3 regions of the Geobacillus sp. FSL W8-1251 genome follow, and region 2 is predicted to be linked to each of the others. Evidence: riboswitches for the same ligand, from Rfam matches in the RefSeq annotation. Region 2 holds a riboswitch; each other region holds the start of a gene.
The links. A riboswitch is a leader RNA that binds a small molecule or an ion and turns the genes downstream of it on or off. The one in region 2 is predicted to bind S-adenosylmethionine.
Positions count from the first base shown of each region.

Region 1 (6,426 bases), 1.9 Mb from region 2:
GCCAAGGCGGCGTTGTTTTTCACTAAGGCGATGTTTGCTTTTAAGCTTTTCCCTTCGGTTAACGTTTTCACACGGTCAAGCAAAAACGGGGTGACCGCTTTGCCGGTGATGTGCTGCTTTTCTGCTTCCTTGAGCGCTTGTTCGATGATGGCGGTGATATACGACTCCTCGAGCTCCTCTTCTTTTGGGACGGGATTGGCGATCACAACACCGCCGTTTAACCCAAGCTTCCATTTCGTTTCGATGAACTGAGCGATTTCTTCCACGCTGTCGAGGCGATAGTCGACGCGAAACGGGCTCGTCCGCGAATAGAACGCCGGCAGGACGTCCGTCTGATAGCCGATGACCGGAACGCCGTGCGTCTCGAGGTATTCAAGCGTCAACCCTAAATCCAAAATTGATTTTGCCCCGGCGCAGACGACCGCGACGTTTGTGCGCGAGAGTTCCTGCAAGTCAGCCGAGATGTCCATCGTCTGTTCGGCGCCGCGGTGCACGCCGCCGATGCCGCCGGTCGCAAATACGCGGATGCCCGCCATCTGGGCGCAAATCATCGTCCCCGCCACGGTCGTCGCCCCGTGCTTCTTCATGGCGACGACATACGGCAAGTCGCGGCGGCTCACTTTTTCTACATCGCGGCTTGTCCCGAGCTGTTCAAGTTCGTCTTCGGTCAACCCGATTTTGATGTTTCCGTTTAAAATGGCGATCGTCGCCGGCACGGCGCCGCGGTCGCGGATGATCTGTTCAACCGCTTTCGCCGTTTGCACGTTTTCCGGATACGGCATGCCATGCGAGATGATCGTTGATTCTAAGGCGACAATCGGCTTTTTTTCGGCCTTCGCTTGAGCGACTTCTTCGGAAAAGACGAGAAAATCATTCATATCACTTCGTTCCCCCTTCGCGAAAATACCGCGCATAGGCGGCTTGCAACAGGTGTTCATTCAAAGCGGGATGCACCGTTTCGGCCGTTTGCAGCGTAAGCGCCGCGCTGCTCATCCCAAAGCGGCAGGCGTCTTCCACCGTATGTCCGCCTAAGACGCCGTACAAAAATCCAGCCGCAAAGGCGTCGCCCGCTCCGGTGGCGTCGGTGACCTCAACCTTCGGCGCCGCAATCGCTTCTGTTTCCCCTTGCTTGGTGGCGTACGCGACGCCGTTTGCGCCGCGCGTGACGACAACATTCTGGGCGCCGGCTTGAAGGATCGCTTTCATGATGTCGTCCGTATGTCCGTCGCGTCCCACAAATTCCTTAGCCTCCGCTTCATTCGTGACAAACCACGTCACACCAGACAAATCGCTGGGCAATCGCTTCACTTTTGGAACCGACACCGTCACAACACAAAGCGGGATGTCCTCTTGGCGACATTGTGCAATCACCGAACGAATGACAGCCTTCGGGAAATTCGTGTCAAGCACGACCGCAGAAATCGGACCGAGCCGAGTCCATTGTTGCTTTCGCCATTCTCCCCCCACTGTATCATAAATGGCCATATCCGCCAAGGCGAGAACCATCTCGCCGCGTTCATCGAGCACCGCTGTATACGTCCCGGTGTTCGCTTTTGGCGTTCGCACGATGAAGCTCGTATTGACATATCGGCTCGTCACGTCAACGAGCCACTGTCCATCGCGATCATCGCCAACGGTGCTGACGAGCAAAACAGGTTGAGCAAGCCGTCCTAAGTTTTCGGCGATGTTTCTCGCCACCCCACCCGCGGTTTGCGTCGTGGTGACGGGATGGGACGTGCCGAGCCGAAACGGAGTGAGCAACCGCGCCTTTCGGTCGACGTTCGCCCCGCCAATGCAGACGATCGAGGCCGCTTGCCGCATGCCTTTTCCCTCCTCTCCCAATGAACACCGCTGTCCTCCTTCCGCTCTCCCAAAACAAGGAAAACGATTTCAAACAAGCAGGCAGCTGCTCTTGTCGAAGCCTCACTGCCCATTGTACCATATGCCGTCCTGCATAAAGAAAGCACCCCGCCAAAACGACGGAACGTTTAGTTTTTGTACGCGCAATACGGACGCAGTTTGACGCCGATCAGGCTGCCGAGGAAAGCAAAGACAAACCACGCCCAGCCGTGGGCGCTGAATGAAGCAATGCCGCCGAAATACGCGCCGATATTGCAGCCGAACGCCAACCGGGCTCCGTATCCCATCATCAGCCCACCGATCAGCGCACCGATCGTCATGCGCGTCGGACGCTTCCATTGCACAGGCTTCGTATAGCGGCCAGCGAGCGCTGCGGCCAATAAGGCGCCGACCATCAAGCTGATGTCCATCACGGTCGTTGTATCGTAGTAGAGTGGATTCGCGAGCGCCTGCCGTTTCGCTTCATCTTGCCAGTACGCCCAAGCAGTCGGATCGACGCCAAACAGCTGCACGAACTTCGCTCCCCAAAGGGCGAAGGCGGACGTAATGCCCCAAGGCTTGCCGCTAATCATCAGCACAAGCGCGTTCGTTACAGCCAAGAGCAACGCCCCGACCAGAAGCGGCCACGGCCCTTTGTAAATCGCTTTCCAGCCATGATGGTTCTCAAGCGATGCAGCAACGCGTTGGCCGTGGCGTCGTTTTTCCATCACCGTCACCGCATAGTAGACGACCGCAAGCAAAACCAACTGAAGCAAAAACCCTCCCAAGGGGCCGAACTCGCCAATGAACGAGAACGGCTTCCATTGCGGCATCTTCGCCCACACGTCAAAGTGGGTCGTCGCAATGACGGAGCCAGCGATGAACCCGATGAGCGTCACGATGCCGTTCGCATCGCCCCCGCCGATATGGTACAACGTCCCCGACGCGCAGCCGTCGCCAAGCTGCATGCCGATGCCAAACAGAAAAGCGCCGACGATGACCGATACTCCCACGCCAAATACATACCCTGACACCGGGTGCCCGAGCACTGAGCCTTTCACGAGCAGCGGCAAAAACAACGCGCTGGCTGCCGCCATCATGATCATCTGTGCCCGAATGCCTTCCCTTGGCGGTATAGAATAAACTTTCGCCAGGCGGATGTAAAGCCAAAATGCGCCTGGTACAATACAAATCCACCAAACGCTCCCAGCACATACAAAAGCGCCTGTTGCCAGGAAACACGGCTATATAAGAACAACGTGCCACCGATCAATATGAGGATGGAGACCGCAATAATCCACGCAGTCGGATGTTTCGGGGCGTTCGCTGCTTGTTTCGCGCGAACGTCTCGTTGTTGTGCGGTCACTTCCACGATGCGTTCCCCCTTTTGTTTTGGTTGATGAACGTATTCTATAATATATAAAAACCAATTGATTTGCTACGATTTAAGCTAAAAAGTTTCAATGTTGCGGCCGGTCGGGTATAATAGCAGACGAACATTTTCTTCGGAAGGAGATGACCATGTGGAACGAGTTTAAAAAATTCGCCGTCCGCGGCAATGTCATCGATTTAGCCGTTGGGGTGATCATCGGCGGGGCGTTTGGCAAAATCGTTTCCTCGCTCGTCAATGACATCATCATGCCGCTTGTCGGGCTGATTCTAGGCGGCATCAATTTCAGCGATTTGTCTTGGAAAGTCGGCAAAGCGGAAGTGAAATATGGGGCGTTTATCCAAACAGTCGTCGATTTTTTGATCATCGCGTTTTCGATTTTCCTGTTTGTGAAATTGATCAACACGCTGTATGAACGGGTGAAAAAGCAGGAAGAGGTGAAGGAAACCGCACCGACGCTGACGAAAGAGGAGGAGCTATTGACAGAAATTCGCGATTTGTTAAAGCAGCAGCGGGAAACGACGTGAAAGCCTGTCTGGAAGATGGACAGGCTTTCATGGCGCTGAAACTTCTCAATCGGGTTGATGGAATGGCGGCGAACCCGAAAATCGCAGCCAACAGCGGTTCAGGGATTTGCAACAGAAGGGTGAATGGGTAGAACAGGTAACCCAACCAGTCAAACACCGGCGTATATTCAGCGAGCAACAGCCCGATCAGTCCGACTGACATAATGGACGGCAAAATGCCCATCATCATGATGAAGCCATCGCGCAAGTTCTCCCATGTTATGAGTAATGTTAAAAATGGTAAAAAATATTAAAGAAATATAATAAAAAACATTACTCTTTACTAAGATACGGATATCTTAGATGGCTGTAACACCACAGCCTCTACTCCATAGCTTTTGTTAAAAGCATTTGGAGATACTTTTTTAATTATTTGATAAGCTCCATTCACGTCTGCATTTATTAAAATCCCTTTATTGGATTTAAATAAACCTCTTTTAATTCTTCTGTTTTTATTATAATTTTCTTTGGTTGGAGCTTCTCCGTCTAAAAATGATGTTCCGCTTGTATAAGACTCTTCAGTTACTATTAACTTAATCCCAACTTCTTCACATGTCACGGATACAGTGGAAAAGCCGGTAGCGATGATCGCCGCTTCTTTCACGGTATATTTGCCTTCTTTGAACACTTTATTAGTGATCAATAACCCAATGGAGTAGCTGCCGACAAAGGAAGCGACGGCGTCGATCAAACGGCGGGCATCGACGGCTTTTGTCATTAAGAAAAAGGCGGTGCCTGGCAAGTGGAACAACCGATATAAAAATAAAATCAATTCTTGAACGATGCGATACAAGACGGGATTGTACAAAATGTCTTGAAAAATGCGCATATACTCCCGCTCGGTTCCGCCGCGGTCAAGGCCGTATGTTTTCATAAACCGGCGGATTTGTGCCAAGATGCTTGTCAGCCGCCGCCTTAGAGTCAAACCGGATGAGCTCCGCCTGCACACAGCGCATGACACAAACGGAGAACGCTGCGGCAGGGAGATGAGCGGCCATGCAAGCACGGAGCGAAACCGCCTCCTCCACTGTTTCTCCTTCACCTCCCATCGACAAAAACCCCCTTCGCCTCGGAATGAGGCGAAAGGGGTCATGAGCCGTTCTTATCATCCAAAGCGAAACCGCTTTGCGGGTGTTAGCACCTTGCCTGCGGCAGGTTGCTGTGGGGTCATCAAGCCCGTTCTCTCGCCCACTCTTGATAAGACGTATGCAATTTATCTTCTATCTTATCGTACATCATCAAAGGCAACAATCGTCATTGTTCGACTTCCGGTTGCTCGGACGTGACGCCGACATCTTTCCACGTCAGTTTCGAGCTCGGGTCAACCGTAAAGTTGGCGACGCGGTTGTTGACGGCATAAATGGACAAACCATACAACGTCGGGATGACCGGAACTTCTTCGTTCATCAGCTGTTGCCATTCACTGTAAATTTTCCGGCGATACTCCTTGTCAAACGCCTGCTCGGAATGGCCTTTTTCCAGCAGCTCATCATTTTTCTCGTTCACCCAACGCGAGTAGTTGAACATGGCGTTGCGGCCGTACAATCCGTACGGGTCGACGTCCGTTCCAGTTGACCAAGCGGCGGCGTAGACATCCACTTTCGGATCGTCTTTTTCGACCATATCGTAGAAGGAGTTGAACTCCGCCAAGCGTCCGTCTACAAGCTGAACATCGAGACCCACATCTTTCCAGCATTGCATATAAAATTTGGCCAGCGGTTCAGCGATGTCCCCACCGCTCATCGCCAAGAAGTTGATCTTGAATTTTTTGCCGTTTGGATCTTCGCGGAGGCCATCGCCATCCACATCTTTATATCCCGCTTCATCCAGCAATTGTTTCGCTTTTTCCGGATTGTACGTATACCCTTTGATGGAACTGTCATGATAGCCCGGGAACGACGGCGGAATGAGCGTGTTCGCCGGGAAGCGCAAACCATGATACAGGCGGTCGGCCACCTCTTGGTTGTTGATGGCGTACGCCATGGCTTGGCGCAGTTTTTTGTTTTGGAATTTCGGATTGTCCATTACGTTTTCCTGCTTTTTCGCATCCCAATGGCCGAGTTTAAAGCCGATATAGCTGTACGACAAACCCACTCTACCGATAAACTGAATGTTTTTCGTCCCTTTCGCGTTCAAATATTGGTCAGTCGGGAACCCAGCGACGTCAATTTCGCCTTTTTTCAGCGCTTGCAGGACGACTTGCGGGCTGACGACTTTCAAAATGACGCCTTCCAAGTTCGGTTTGCCAGCCCAGTAGTCATCATTGCGAACAAACTCTACCGACTCGCCCGGAACGATTTTCTTCACTTTAAACGGACCGAACCCGATCGGTTTTTTCCGGATTTTATCCGATTTCGCCAAGTCTTTGATCGGAATGTCTTTCAAGTAATGCTTCGGCAGCGGATACGCCCAAATGCCAGTCAACACCGACGGATTGGCCTGTTTCCATGTGATCGTCAACGTCTTTTTGTCGATGACTTTAATGCCGGAAATTTTATCCGCTTTGCCGCTGTGATATTCTTCCATCCCGACGATCCCTTGGATGAGCGCATCGCCATAGCGGACGCCGGTGTAATCTTTATGGCCGATGACCAAATACGCATACTCCAAGTCTTCAGCGGTCACCGGCTG
Region 1 covers NZ_JBBOUF010000001.1:403,761-410,186, forward strand. Annotated here, with positions in the region: gene NSS88_RS02055 (pseudouridine-5'-phosphate glycosidase) at 1-878, opposite strand, end outside; gene NSS88_RS02060 (carbohydrate kinase family protein) at 880-1,821, opposite strand; partial or broken gene NSS88_RS02065 (YeeE/YedE family protein) at 1,989-3,211, opposite strand; gene mscL (large conductance mechanosensitive channel protein MscL) at 3,361-3,756, shown strand; partial or broken gene NSS88_RS02075 (YjiH family protein) at 3,839-4,012, opposite strand; partial or broken gene NSS88_RS02085 (AraC family transcriptional regulator) at 4,538-4,714, opposite strand; SAM riboswitch class I at 4,895-4,999, opposite strand; gene opp4A (oligopeptide ABC transporter substrate-binding protein) at 5,050-6,426, opposite strand, start outside.
Region 1: another riboswitch for S-adenosylmethionine. It lies ahead of NSS88_RS02085 (AraC family transcriptional regulator); the one in region 2 lies ahead of metK (methionine adenosyltransferase).

Region 2 (6,426 bases):
CGATGAACCTTCCTCATTGGTCGTCCAGTTTCCGTTTTTGACCGTTCTCGACTTCCGCTTTCTGACGGTGGAGCTGCGCAAACTGCCGTGGCGCGCGTACATCCGCCATGACAATCCCGTCGCCGCTGCCTTGTTAAGCAAAATGGGGTATAATGAAGAAGAAAAGGTCGAAGTGAAAAAAGAATTTTTGCGCATGCTCGTCCGCCTTGAGCTCGATGAGGCGAAACAGCGGCTGTTGTTCGGTTTTTTTGAAACGTATTTGCGGTTGTCCGAAGAGGAGGAAGCCAAACTGCGAAACGAGGTGAGCCAAATGGAAACGAAGGAAGCGAAGCAAGTGATGGAGCTCATCGTCTCGTACGAACAGCGGGGAATGGAAAAGGGAATTCAACAAGGAGTCAAACAAGGGATGAAGCAAGGGCGCCAAAAAGGGATTGAGGAAGGGAAAATCGACATCGCGAAGAAAATGTTGGCGAAAGGGTACGATGTCGACACGATCCACGAGCTGACCGGGCTGCCGGCGGAAAAGATTGAACAGCTGAAGAAGTAAACCCGCCTTCGCATTGTCGTCGACCTCCAATCGTACAAAAATCCCGGGGGATCGACGACAATCATTTTATGCGTTCGAAAAAACAGCCGGACAGGGAACGGCTCCCTGTCCGGCTGGGTTCTTGTTACACGAGCGGTCCGCCGAGTTTTTCGATGGACGGATCGATGTGGGCGAATTTTTGGAAGTTGGCGCGGAATTTTTGCGCTAGCTCTTTTGCTTTTTGTTCGTATGCTTGTTTGTCGGCCCATGTGTTTTGCGGCTGCAGGACGTCATCCGGCACGCCCGGGACGCGGGTCGGGATGGCGAGGCCGAAAATCGGATCTTTGACCGTTTCGACGTTGTCGAGCTCCCCTTTGACGGCGGCTTGCACCATCGCCCGGGTGTAGGCGAGCTTCATGCGGCTTCCGACGCCGTACGGCCCCCCTGTCCAGCCGGTGTTGACCAAAAAGACGCGGACGTTGTGTTCGGCGATTTTTTGCCCGAGCATTTCCGCGTACTCAACGGCCGGGCGCGGCAAAAACGGTGCGCCGAAGCACGTTGAGAACGTTGCTTCCGGTTCGGTGACGCCGCGTTCGGTGCCGGCGAGCTTGCTTGTGTAGCCGCTTAAGAAATGGTACATCGCCTGTTCGCGCGTCAGCTTGCTGATCGGCGGCAGGACGCCGAACGCATCGGCTGTCAAAAACACGATCGTGGACGGATGGCCGGCGACGCTCGGGTCGATGATGTTTTGGATCGCCTGAAGCGGGTAGGCGGCGCGTGTGTTTTCCGTCAGCGTGCCGTCGTCGTAATTCGGCACCCGCGTCGCGTCATCGAGAACGACGTTTTCGAGCACCGCGCCGAAGCCGATGGCGTCAAAAATTTGCGGCTCTTTCTCGCGCGATAGCTTGATGCATTTCGCATAGCAGCCGCCTTCGATGTTGAAAATGCCGCGGCTTGACCAACCGTGTTCGTCATCGCCGATCAAGCGGCGGTTCGGGTCGGTCGAGAGCGTCGTTTTTCCCGTTCCCGACAAGCCGAAAAAGAGGGCGACGTCGCCTTCCTGCCCGACGTTGGCCGAGCAGTGCATCGGCAGGATGCCTTGTTCCGGCAGCACATAGTTCATGACCGAGAAAATCGATTTTTTCATTTCGCCGGCATACTCGGTGCCGCCGATCAACACGGTGCGCCGTTCAAACGAGATGATGATGAACGCTTCCGAGCGCGTCCCGTCCACCTTCGGGTCGGCTTTAAAGTTCGGCGCGCAAATGACGGTGAATTGCGGCTCGTGCGCGGCGAGCTCCTCGGCGCTCGGGCGGATGAACAGCTGATGGACGAACAAGTTGTGCCAGGCGAATTCGTTGACGACTTGAATCGGCAGCCGGTATTTCGGATCGGCGCCGGCAAAGCCTTTAAAGACGAACAGTTCATCTTGTTTCATTAAATAATCGAGCACTTTGTCGTACAGTTTCTCAAACGTTTCCGGAGACATCGGCTGGTTGACCGTTCCCCAGTCGATCGTTTGCTTCGTGGACGGTTCTTCGACGATGTATTTGTCTTTCGGCGACCGCCCCGTGTACTTGCCGGTTGTCACCGCGACGGCTCCGGTGTGGGTCAGCCGTCCTTCGTTCCGTTGCAGGACTTTCTCGACGAGCTCGGCGACGGACAATTGGTGATGTACGTACGGTTTTTGTAGCAATAAATCAAGCTTATTCGTCATGTTTGTGATCCCCATGTTCAAAACCTGCCTTCTTTTTGTAATCACTCTTGAAAATAGTATAACACATTTTTATTAATAGCCCATACTAATTGCGTGGGTTTTTCAAACTTTATTTTTGCCCAATGTGTCGATTTCCTTGAGGAAATAATTTTCTCGGCTGGAAATGATAAAAAATGAATTTTGATAGTTGACTTTGCCGATTCCGTTGCGATAAGATAAGTCATTGAACGGATACTCTTATCCCGAGCCGGTGGAGGGACAGGCCCGATGAAGCCCAGCAACCGTCACAACTGGACATGTGTGAAATGGTGCTAACCTGTGGCAAGGCGCAGTCCTTGAACGATAAGAGTGAAAGGAAGCAATACGATTGCCATGACCTTTCCTCAGCCGTTACAGGAAAGGTTTTTTATATTGCGAAGGGAAAAAGGGAAATGAGTTCCGTGTCGCCACATTATGCCAAGAGGAGGAAACAAACCGAATGTCAGCCAAACGCCGCTTGTTTACTTCAGAGTCTGTGACGGAAGGACATCCGGATAAAATTTGCGACCAAATTTCTGACGCCATTTTGGATGCCATTTTGGAAAAAGATCCGACCGCCCGCGTCGCCTGCGAAACGAGCGTCACGACCGGGCTGGTGCTCGTGAGCGGGGAAATCACGACATCAACATACGTGGACATTCCGCGCATCGTCCGCGATACGATCCGGGAGATCGGCTACACGCGCGCCAAATACGGATTTGACGCTGATACGTGCGCGGTGCTGACGTCGATTGACGAACAATCGCCGGACATTGCGATGGGGGTGGACCGGGCGCTCGAGGCGCGCGAAGGTCAGATGACTGATGAGGAAATTGAAGCGATCGGCGCCGGCGACCAAGGATTGATGTTTGGGTTCGCCTGCAATGAGACGGAAGAATTGATGCCACTGCCGATTTCGCTTGCGCACCGCTTGGCGCGCCGATTGGCGGAAGTGCGCAAAACGGACGTCTTGCCGTACTTGCGGCCGGACGGGAAAACGCAAGTGACGATCGAATACGATGAAAACGGCAAACCGGTGCGCGTCGATACGATCGTCGTTTCCGCGCAGCACCATCCGGAAATTACGCAAGAGCAAATCGAGCGCGACATTAAAGAGCAGGTCATCAAGCCGGTCGTGCCCGCGGAGCTGCTTGATGAGAACACGAACTATTTCATCAACCCGACAGGACGGTTTGTCATCGGCGGTCCGCAAGGGGATGCTGGGTTGACGGGGCGCAAAATCATCGTCGATACGTACGGCGGCTACGCCCGCCACGGCGGTGGCGCGTTCTCGGGCAAAGATCCGACGAAAGTCGACCGCTCGGCAGCGTATGCGGCCCGCTATGTCGCGAAAAACATCGTCGCGGCAGGACTGGCCGACAAATGCGAAGTGCAGCTCGCCTACGCGATCGGCGTCGCCCGTCCGGTATCGATTTCCATTGATACATTCGGCACCGGCAAAGTGTCGGAAGATATTTTGATTGAGGTCGTGCGCAGCAACTTCGATCTCCGCCCGGCGGGCATCATCAAAATGCTTGACCTGCGCCGCCCGATTTACAAACAGACGGCTGCTTACGGCCATTTTGGGCGTACGGACATCGACTTGCCGTGGGAGCGCACTGATAAAGCGACGACGCTGAGAGAACAAGCGCTGGCGCTGGCGGACAAGTGATGAAAGAAAAAGAGCTGCCTGATCACGGTAGCTCTTTTTTGTCGGCGCACGATGTCCGCTGTTGCTGCAGCGCTTTGTAATACTGCCCTTTCTCGACATATTCGCGGCGGATGCGCTCCATTTCGCGGATATCGTCTTCCGTCAGTTCGCGGACGACTTTCGCCGGCCGGCCGAGGGCGAGCGTGTTGGGTGGAATTTTTTTGCCCGGCGGCACTAAACTGCCGGCGCCGATAAACGCGCCTTCCCCGATTTCCGCGCGGTCCAAAATGATTGAGCCCATGCCGATGAGCGCGTTTTTGCGAACGATGGCGCTGTGCAAAATGACTTGATGGCCGACCGTCACCCCGTCCTCAATGATAAGCGGATTGTTTGGACTTTGATGCAAAATTGAGTTATCTTGAATATTGACCCGGTTGCCAATCACCGTTGGTGCCACATCGCCGCGAATGACGGTATTGAACCAAATGCTTGTCTCTTCGCCGATCACGACATCGCCGGTGATCGTCACATAGTCGGCGATAAAGGCGGAGGCGGCAATTTGCGGCGTTTTGCCTTTGTATGGGTAAATCATGGGCGTTCGTTCCTTTCTGTTGCAAAATCGATCGTTCACCATGTATTGTACAACGCTGCGTCCAAATCGCCAACGAAAGCGAGCGCGCCTAATCGGGATTGGTGAAAAATGTTTCGTTTCGCCCGATGAGTGGTTGGGATCGGGGAAGAAGATCCGATTTCAAAAAGCTTCTCAACGTGAGAAGAACCGTTGTTGAGCGGCTTTTTCATTCCGTCGCCAACCCTTTTATGATTTGCCCCGGCCGCATTGATGGCAATACTGGAAGACGAGATCGCAAGCTGTTCAGACGCGAAACAATTTTGGTTGCCGATAAGATGGAAATGCTAGGAGACGAGACCATGGTGTTTGCACCTGAGGTGAACCGATTGAACATTCCGAAAAACCCCATCGCCTTGATGAAAATGGTGTATCGTGACGTGCTTCCGCTTGTCCACCGCGAGCTTGCCTATTGGCGGCGCCAGGCCGAGCGCATTCCCGACCCGGAGCTTCGGAGCCAGGCCTTGGCGAGCATCGCGTCGAAAACGTTCCATTGCGAAGGCGGCTCCATTTTGGCGCTTTTGGCCGGAGAAAACATGGAGGATTGCATCCGCTTTATCGTGGCTTACCAGACGATTAGCGATTATTTGGATAATTTGTGCGACCGCAGCACCTCGCTCGATCCGCTCGACTTTCGCGCCTTGCACGATTCGATGCCGGACGCGTTGACAATCGGCGCCGAGCCGTCGAACTATTACCGCCATCGCCGCGAACAGGAAGACGGCGGCTATTTGCCGGCGCTTGTCCGCACGTGCCAAGAGGTGCTCAAGACGGTGCGCCATTATGAGACGATCGCCCCATTTTTGCATGAATTGGCCGGATATTATTGCGACTTGCAAGTGCATAAACATGTCGAAGCGAGCGAGCGGGTGCCGCGGCTGGAGAAATGGTTCGCGCAATACAAAGACGCCTTGCCGCCGATGGAGTGGTATGAGTTTTCCGCCTGCTCCGGTTCGACGCTCGGTATTTTCTGTCTCGTCGCCTATGCGTTTGGCGAATCGCTGCCGCCGGAGATGGCGAGACAAGTGCGCGACGGTTATTTTCCATACATTCAAGGGCTGCACATTTTGCTCGACTATTTGATCGATCAAGAGGAAGATCGAGCCGGCGGCGATTTGAATTTTTGCTTTTACTATCCGAATGAAACGGTGATGCTTGAGCGGCTTTGCCATTTCATCGAAGAGGCCGACCGCCATGTCGGCGCCCTTCCGCACGGCCAGTTTCACCGCCTTATTCACCGAGGGCTTCTTGGGTTGTATTTGTCGGATGCCAAGGTGAAAAAGCAACGCGGTCTGCACCGGCTGGCGCGCCGGCTCGTCCGCGCCGGCGGGGCGGCGTCGATGTTTTTTTATTGGAACGGAAAAGCGTACCGCTTTTGGCAGGAGCGACAAAAACGGCTGTCCTTTTCGTAAGGGCAGCCGTTTGCTTGTACTGGCGAGAGCAGTGGTTCGTCGGCGGATCGGACGGAATCAGGCGCTCCCATCCGCCCGATTCTCGAGTGCGATCAAAAACGGCGGGTTGTTTTGCCGATTGATGAATTCGTATTTCAAGGCATGGACGCGCCGTTGATCAAGAAAGCGGACGTAATCAAGGAGCGCGTCGCGTTCGCGCTTTCCCTCCGGATGGCCGTGGTAGACGACAAGAACGATGATGCCGCCCGGCTTTAGGATGGAAAGAAGCTGCTCGACCGCTTGAATCGTCGATTCCGGCTGGGTGGCGATTTGCTTATTGCCGCCCGGCAAATAGCCGAGGTTGAACACGGCGCCGGCGATGCGTCCGTGAACGGAGTTGGGGAGCGTTTCGAGCAGCAGGCTATGGCTTGTCTGAAACAGCGTCACCCGCCCGTCCAGCCCGTGTTCGGCGAGGCGGGCTCTGGCCGCCGCGAT
Region 2 covers NZ_JBBOUF010000001.1:2,261,469-2,267,894, forward strand. Annotated here, with positions in the region: gene NSS88_RS11950 (Rpn family recombination-promoting nuclease/putative transposase) at 1-547, shown strand, start outside; gene pckA (phosphoenolpyruvate carboxykinase (ATP)) at 672-2,258, opposite strand; SAM riboswitch class I at 2,478-2,592, shown strand; gene metK (methionine adenosyltransferase) at 2,722-3,933, shown strand; gene NSS88_RS11965 (gamma carbonic anhydrase) at 3,956-4,504, opposite strand; gene NSS88_RS11970 (tetraprenyl-beta-curcumene synthase family protein) at 4,843-5,952, shown strand; gene NSS88_RS11975 (tRNA (mnm(5)s(2)U34)-methyltransferase) at 6,010-6,426, opposite strand, start outside.

Region 3 (6,426 bases), 1.5 Mb from region 2:
ACCGGCGACGAAATGGACGCCGTACGTTTGCGCCAATCGGGAAGCGAGCGCCTTCGCCCGTTCGGCGCCTTCGTCGGCAATTTCATCCAGGCGCGTCAAATCGTAGCCGGTCGTCCATAACTCTGGCAGCACGATGATGTCAGCGCCGTCTTTGGCAGCGGATTCCACGGCCTGTTCGGCTTGCTGTTCGTTTTTTGCTGGATCGCCAAATGCAATGTCAAGCTGCAGGCAGGCGATGCGGATCGTCATGAGCGTTCACCTCGGAAAAAATTTTCTTTACATTTTGCTTTTAACGATATATGATGTTGCACTAGAATTTCAAGAATGTTTGAGAAGGTGTGGACGATGACGATCGAATTTCCCTTTTCCGAACTGCTTGAACAGCTGCCGAAGCAGTTTTTCGCCTCGCTCGTGGCGAAAGTCGGTGCGAAGATCAAGGCGGGTTATGATGTGATCAACTTAGGGCAGGGCAATCCGGATCAGCCGACGCCAAAGCATATCGTCGAGGCGATGCAGCGGGCGGCGGCCAATCCGAAATACCATAAATATTCGCCGTTTCAAGGCTACTCGTTTTTGAAAAAAGCCGTAGCGGCGTTTTACGCGCGCGAGTACGGGGTGACGATCGACCCGGCCCGCGAGGTCGCCATCTTGTTCGGCGGCAAAGCCGGGCTTGTCGAGCTGCCGCTTTGCCTCGTCAACCCGGGCGATGTCGTGCTCGTCCCGGACCCGGGTTATCCGGACTATTGGTCGGGAATCGCGCTCGCCCGCGCGCGGATGGAAATGATGCCGCTTGTCGCGGAGAATGAGTTTCTGCCGGATTATTCGGCCATTCCCAGGGCGGCGGCCGACCGGGCGAAACTGATGTTTTTAAACTATCCGAACAACCCGACCGGCGCGACGGCGACGAAGGAGTTTTTTGCTGAAACGGTGGCATTTGCGGAAAAGTACGGCATAGCCGTTGTGCATGATTTTGCCTATGGCGCGATCGGCTTTGACGGCCAAAAGCCGGTCAGCTTTCTAGAAGTGGACGGGGCGAAAGACATTGGCGTTGAAATCTACACGTTCTCGAAAACGTACAATATGGCCGGCTGGCGCGTGGCGTTCGCTGTCGGCAATGAGCGGATCATCCGTGCCATTGAGTTGTTGCAAGATCATTTGTACGTCAGCTTGTTCGGCGCCGTCCAAGAAGCGGCGGCAGCTGCGCTCCTCGGCCCGCAAGACTGCGTCGCGGAGCTCGTTGCCTTGTACGAGGCGCGCCGCAATACGTTTATTCATGCTTTGCGCGCGATCGGCTGGGAAGCGCCGGCGCCGTCTGGATCATTTTTCGCCTGGCTTCCGTTGCCAAAAGGCGCATCATCCGCCGAATTTGCCGATCTGTTGCTTGAGCGGGCGCATGTCGCCGTTGCCCCAGGCATCGGTTTTGGAAAACACGGCGAAGGGTATGTGCGCGTTGGATTGTTGACCGATGAAGCGCGGCTTCGCGAAGCGGCGGAGCGGATCGGCCGGCTCGGATTGTTTTGAAAAAAAGAGCGGCAATGAACCGTTGACGGGACAACGTTGACCAGGCTGTTTTAAAAAAATGATTGACAACGGCGGCAAAGGCTGTCATAATTCAAAGTAAATTTGCCAATCGTTTGACAAGTGCATAAACGAGCAGGCTTTCTTATCAAGAGCAGGCGGAGGGACGAGCCCAATGAAGCCCGGCAACCGGCTTGGCGCACGCTAAGCACGGTGCTAATTCTTGCAGCGGAAACGCTGGGAGATAAGAAGAGCGCCATGAATGAATGACGCCTCTTCTTAGGAAGGGGCTTTTTTATTTCGCCATATATTGAAAGAGGGATGGACGATGAGTGCAGTCATTGCGACGTATTTTCTTCATGATGAACACGATATTCGCCAAAAAGCGGAAGGAATCGCGCTCGGCTTGACAGTCGGCACATGGACCGACTTGCCGCAGCTAGAGCAAGACCAGCTTCGCAAGCATAAAGGGGAAGTCGTTGCGATCGAAGAGCTTGGCGAGAGCGAGCGGGTAAACGCCTATTTCGGCAAGCGGTTGAAGCGGGCAATCGTCAAAATCGCTTACCCGACCGTCAACTTCAGCGCCGATTTGCCAGCATTGTTGGTGACGACGTTCGGCAAGCTGTCGCTTGACGGGGAAGTGCGGTTGCTTGATTTGGAATTTCCGGAAGAATGGAAGCGGCAGTTTCCGGGGCCGCGCTTTGGCATCGCCGGCATTCGCGAAAAGGTCGGAGTGTACGACCGCCCGCTGTTGATGAGCATTTTCAAAGGCATCGTTGGCCGCGATTTGGCGTATTTGACATCAGAGTTGAAAAAGCAAGCGCTTGGCGGCGTTGACTTGGTCAAAGATGACGAAATTTTGTTTGACAGCGATCGTCTGCCATTTGCGAAGCGCATTACAGAAGGCAAAGCGGCGCTCGAAGAGGTGTACGAACAAACAGGCAAGCGGACGCTGTATGCCGTCAACTTGACCGGCAAAACGTTTGAACTGAAAGAAAAAGCGAAACGGGCGGCTGTGCTTGGCGCCGATGTGCTGTTGTTCAACGTGTTCGCCTATGGATTGGACGTCCTACAAGGGTTGCGGGAAGATGAAGAGATTTCCGTTCCGATCATGGCCCACCCGGCGTTCAGCGGCGCGATCACGCCGTCGGAGTTTTACGGCGTCGCCCCGTCGCTCTTGCTTGGAAAGCTTTTGCGGCTTGCCGGCGCCGACTTTGTTCTGTTCCCATCGCCGTACGGCAGCGTCGCCTTGGAGCGCGAGCAGGCGCTTGGCATCGCCCGGGCGCTGACCGATGAACAAGAGCCGTTTGCCCGGGCGTTTCCAGTGCCATCGGCCGGCATCCATCCGGGCTTGGTGCCGCTCCTTGTCCGCGATTTTGGCCTTGACAGCGTCGTCAACGCCGGCGGCGGCATCCACGGCCACCCGGACGGGGCGATCGGCGGCGGAAAGGCGTTTCGCGCCGCCATCGACGCAGCGCTGGTCGGCCGTCCGCTTCGTGAAGCGGCGAAAGACAACGAGGCGCTGCAAAAGGCGATCGACCGCTGGGGCGCTATTGAGGTGGAAGCATGACGAAACAACTCGTTCTTTTTTGCGATTTTGACGGCACGATCACGGAAAACGACAACATCATCGCGATTATGAAACAGTTCGCCCCGCCGGAGTGGGAGGCACTAAAGGACGACATTCTCGCCCAGCGCATCTCCGTTCAGGAAGGCGTCGGAAAAATGTTTTCGCTTCTTCCGTCAGCGCTGAAAGGGGAGATTGTTGACTTTTTGCTTAGCACCGCCCGCTTGCGCGAAGGGTTCCGCGAGTTTGTCGCATGGACAAAAGAGCAAAGCATCCCGCTCTATATCGTGAGCGGCGGCATCGACTTTTTCGTCTATCCGCTGCTTGAAGGGCTCATTGAACCGGAGCGGATTTTTTGCAACGGTTCCGATTTCAGCGGTGAGACGATCCGCATCACATGGCCGCATGCATGTGACAGCCGGTGCCAAAACGGCTGCGGCTGCTGCAAGCCGTCGCTATTGCGCAGGCTTGCCCGCCCGGACGGGTATCACGTCGTCATCGGCGATTCGATCACCGACTTGGCGGTGGCCAGGCAAGCCGACTATGTGCTGGCGCGCGATTTTCTGCTTTAAAAATGTCAAGAGCTTGACCTGCCGCACGCGCCATTTGCGACGTTTTTTGACGTGATGGATGCGTTGCAGCGAATGGAGGTGATCGTATGAGCATCGTCGTGAAAAAGTGGAACGAGCTTGCGGAAGTGAAAGCCGAGCTCGCCGCCTGCGATTGGTTTTTCGCAACAAGCGGCAATTTGTCGATCAAAGTGACGGACGACCCGTTGACGTTTTTGGTGACAGTGAGCGGCAAGGATAAGCGGAAGCAAACGGATGAGGACTTCTTGCTCGTTGACGCTGCTGGCCGACCAGCGGAGAAAACACATTTAAAGCCATCAGCGGAGACGCTGCTGCATGTGGAAATTTACAACCGCACAAACGCCGGTTGCGTCTTGCACGTTCATACCGTGGACAACAATTTGATTTCTGAACTGTATGCGTCAAACGGGGAAGCAGTCTTTTCCGGCCAAGAAATCATCAAGGCGTTTGGCATTTGGGAAGAAAACGCCGCAGTGCGCATCCCGATCATTAACAATGACGCCGACATCCCGACGCTGGCTCGGGAGTTTGCGAACCATGTTCATGGCGACGCCGGCGCTGTGTTGATCCACAACCACGGCATTACCGTCTGGGGACGAACGGCGTTTGAAGCGAAAAAACATTTGGAAGCGTGGGAGTTTTTGTTCAGCTGGCAGGTGAAGCGGCTGCTTTTGCAACGGGCCGGCCTGCCGGTTGGTTAATATACATCCTGAATCCGTGACAAAACATCTTTACAATGGTCGCAAACCGTTGATACGATAAGGGAAAACGACGTTGACGATTCTTCATCAAGTAGGTGATATGATGAAAGATTTCCCGATTCGGTTTGTATTGACAGATGAAGCGATTACCCCAAGTGCTGGGCTTGCTCTCGTTGGCTACTTACTGCACCAAACGAAACTGGATAAACGGGTAAACGCACTTCGGCTTCCAACGGTTCGTCGAGAAGTGCACATTTCCCATAGCGATGTCATTCGCTCGATGATTGGCTTGCTTGCCACAGGAAAAACGGATTTCGATCATATCGAAGCGTATCGTCAGGACGATATCTTTTCGGCATCGATGGGGATTCAGCACGTGCCTTCCTCTCCAACCTTGCGACAACGACTCGATCAGCTCGCTTGTCTTCCGATGACCGAAACGATTCTTTGGGAGGAGTCCATACGTCTGTTGATTCAACGACATGCCACTTTGTCCCCTTGTTGGACCAAAGGAAAGACGACATGGCTTCCCCTTGATATAGATGGTTCCCCATTTGACAACTCCGATACGAAAAAAGAAGGAGTCAGTCGAACGTATAAAGGATTTGACGGTTTTACACCGTTGTTTGCGTATGCAGGGAAGGAAGGGTATCTCGTTCATGCCGAGTTGCGTCCAGGGAAACAACATGTGCAAGACAACATGCCCTCGTTTTTAGTCACCGCTATCCGTCGAGCTCGTCAACTGACTTCATCTCGTCTGCTTGTTCGCATGGATGCAGGAAACGATGCAGAAGCGAATGTGCACGTATGCCTAAAGGAAGACGTGGACTTTGTCATCAAGCGAAACTTACGCCGAGAATCGAAAGCGCTTTGGTTCCAGATCGCTTCGCAAAAGGGCAGACGCGTCGATGATGGACAAAGCGAAGGAGTACAAACGTATGAGTTATGCCTTCCACAGACCGCAGCGATCGATGGAAACACGTATACGTACGTTCAAGTCACCCAAGTGACGGAACGGACGATGGAACGAAATGGACAGCTGATGCTCGTTCCTGATTATGAAGTGGAAAGCTATTGGGTGCGGCTCAAAGGATACGAGCATGTTCGAATGAGCGATGTGCTCGCGTTGTATCATGACCATGCGACATGCGAACAGTTTCATAGCGAACTGAAGAGCGACTTAGATTTAGAGCGGCTTCCATCTGGGAAGATGAAAACGAATGCGCTCGTGTTGGTCATGGGAGCCTTCGTTTACAATCTTCTTCGTCTGATTGGACAAGATCTATTAAGCGATCCGAGACATCCGTTGCACCACAAAGTGAAACGCCGTCGCATCAAGACGATTATTCAGACGGTGATCACGATGGCAGGTCGACTCGTCCGCCGATCACGACAGATCTGGATGAAACTGACGCGAAGGAGTGGGTACAGTATACTCCTACTGAATGTGTATCAAAAATGGAAAGAGGCAAGATAACAACTCACATTTCGCACCCTAACAAGGTCAAAACAAAGGATTTTTTATTTAGTTTTTCAGAATAACTTTTTGACCAACACGACGAGCGATGGCAATCCTTTTTTTACCATCGATGGTCGTTCCGTATGACGTTACACGTAAATGCTCTCATCCAGCCCCAACCCCTGCAGAATCCTTCATTGTTCAGGGGTGAGGGAGCGATCCAGTGAGCGTTGGATGCGCCCATCCGGCAGCTCCAGCAGGATGACGTTCACATATTGAAACAGCTGAAAAATCGCCCGTCCCGTCGGTCGGGTCAGCTTGCGGCCTCCGGCGCCCTTTAATGGGTGTTCGGGTGTGATGAACTGGCGCACTCGGCGCTGAAAGACGCGGTAAATGGCCAAGGCCAAGAGAAACAAATAGCCCAATACCGCAACTCGTTCTGGCTTTTTGACATAGATCTCATCCGTGAAAAAAGGGTCTTTCAAAAAAGCGAAGTTCATTTCCACCGAGATCTGCCCTTTATACAGCTTCAAGATCTCTTGGGCATCCATGGGTTGGCCCTTCCATTCCTTCGGAACGGTCGTGACGAGG
Region 3 covers NZ_JBBOUF010000001.1:788,804-795,229, reverse strand. Annotated here, with positions in the region: gene NSS88_RS04040 (carbon-nitrogen family hydrolase) at 1-249, opposite strand, end outside; gene NSS88_RS04035 (pyridoxal phosphate-dependent aminotransferase) at 346-1,521, shown strand; SAM riboswitch class I at 1,661-1,769, shown strand; gene mtnW (2,3-diketo-5-methylthiopentyl-1-phosphate enolase) at 1,847-3,088, shown strand; partial or broken gene mtnX (2-hydroxy-3-keto-5-methylthiopentenyl-1-phosphate phosphatase) at 3,085-3,747, shown strand; gene NSS88_RS04020 (methylthioribulose 1-phosphate dehydratase) at 3,744-4,376, shown strand; gene NSS88_RS04015 (IS1380-like element ISGsp2 family transposase) at 4,480-5,853, shown strand; gene NSS88_RS04010 (IS1634 family transposase) at 6,030-6,426, opposite strand, start outside.
Region 3: another riboswitch for S-adenosylmethionine. It lies ahead of mtnW (2,3-diketo-5-methylthiopentyl-1-phosphate enolase); the one in region 2 lies ahead of metK (methionine adenosyltransferase).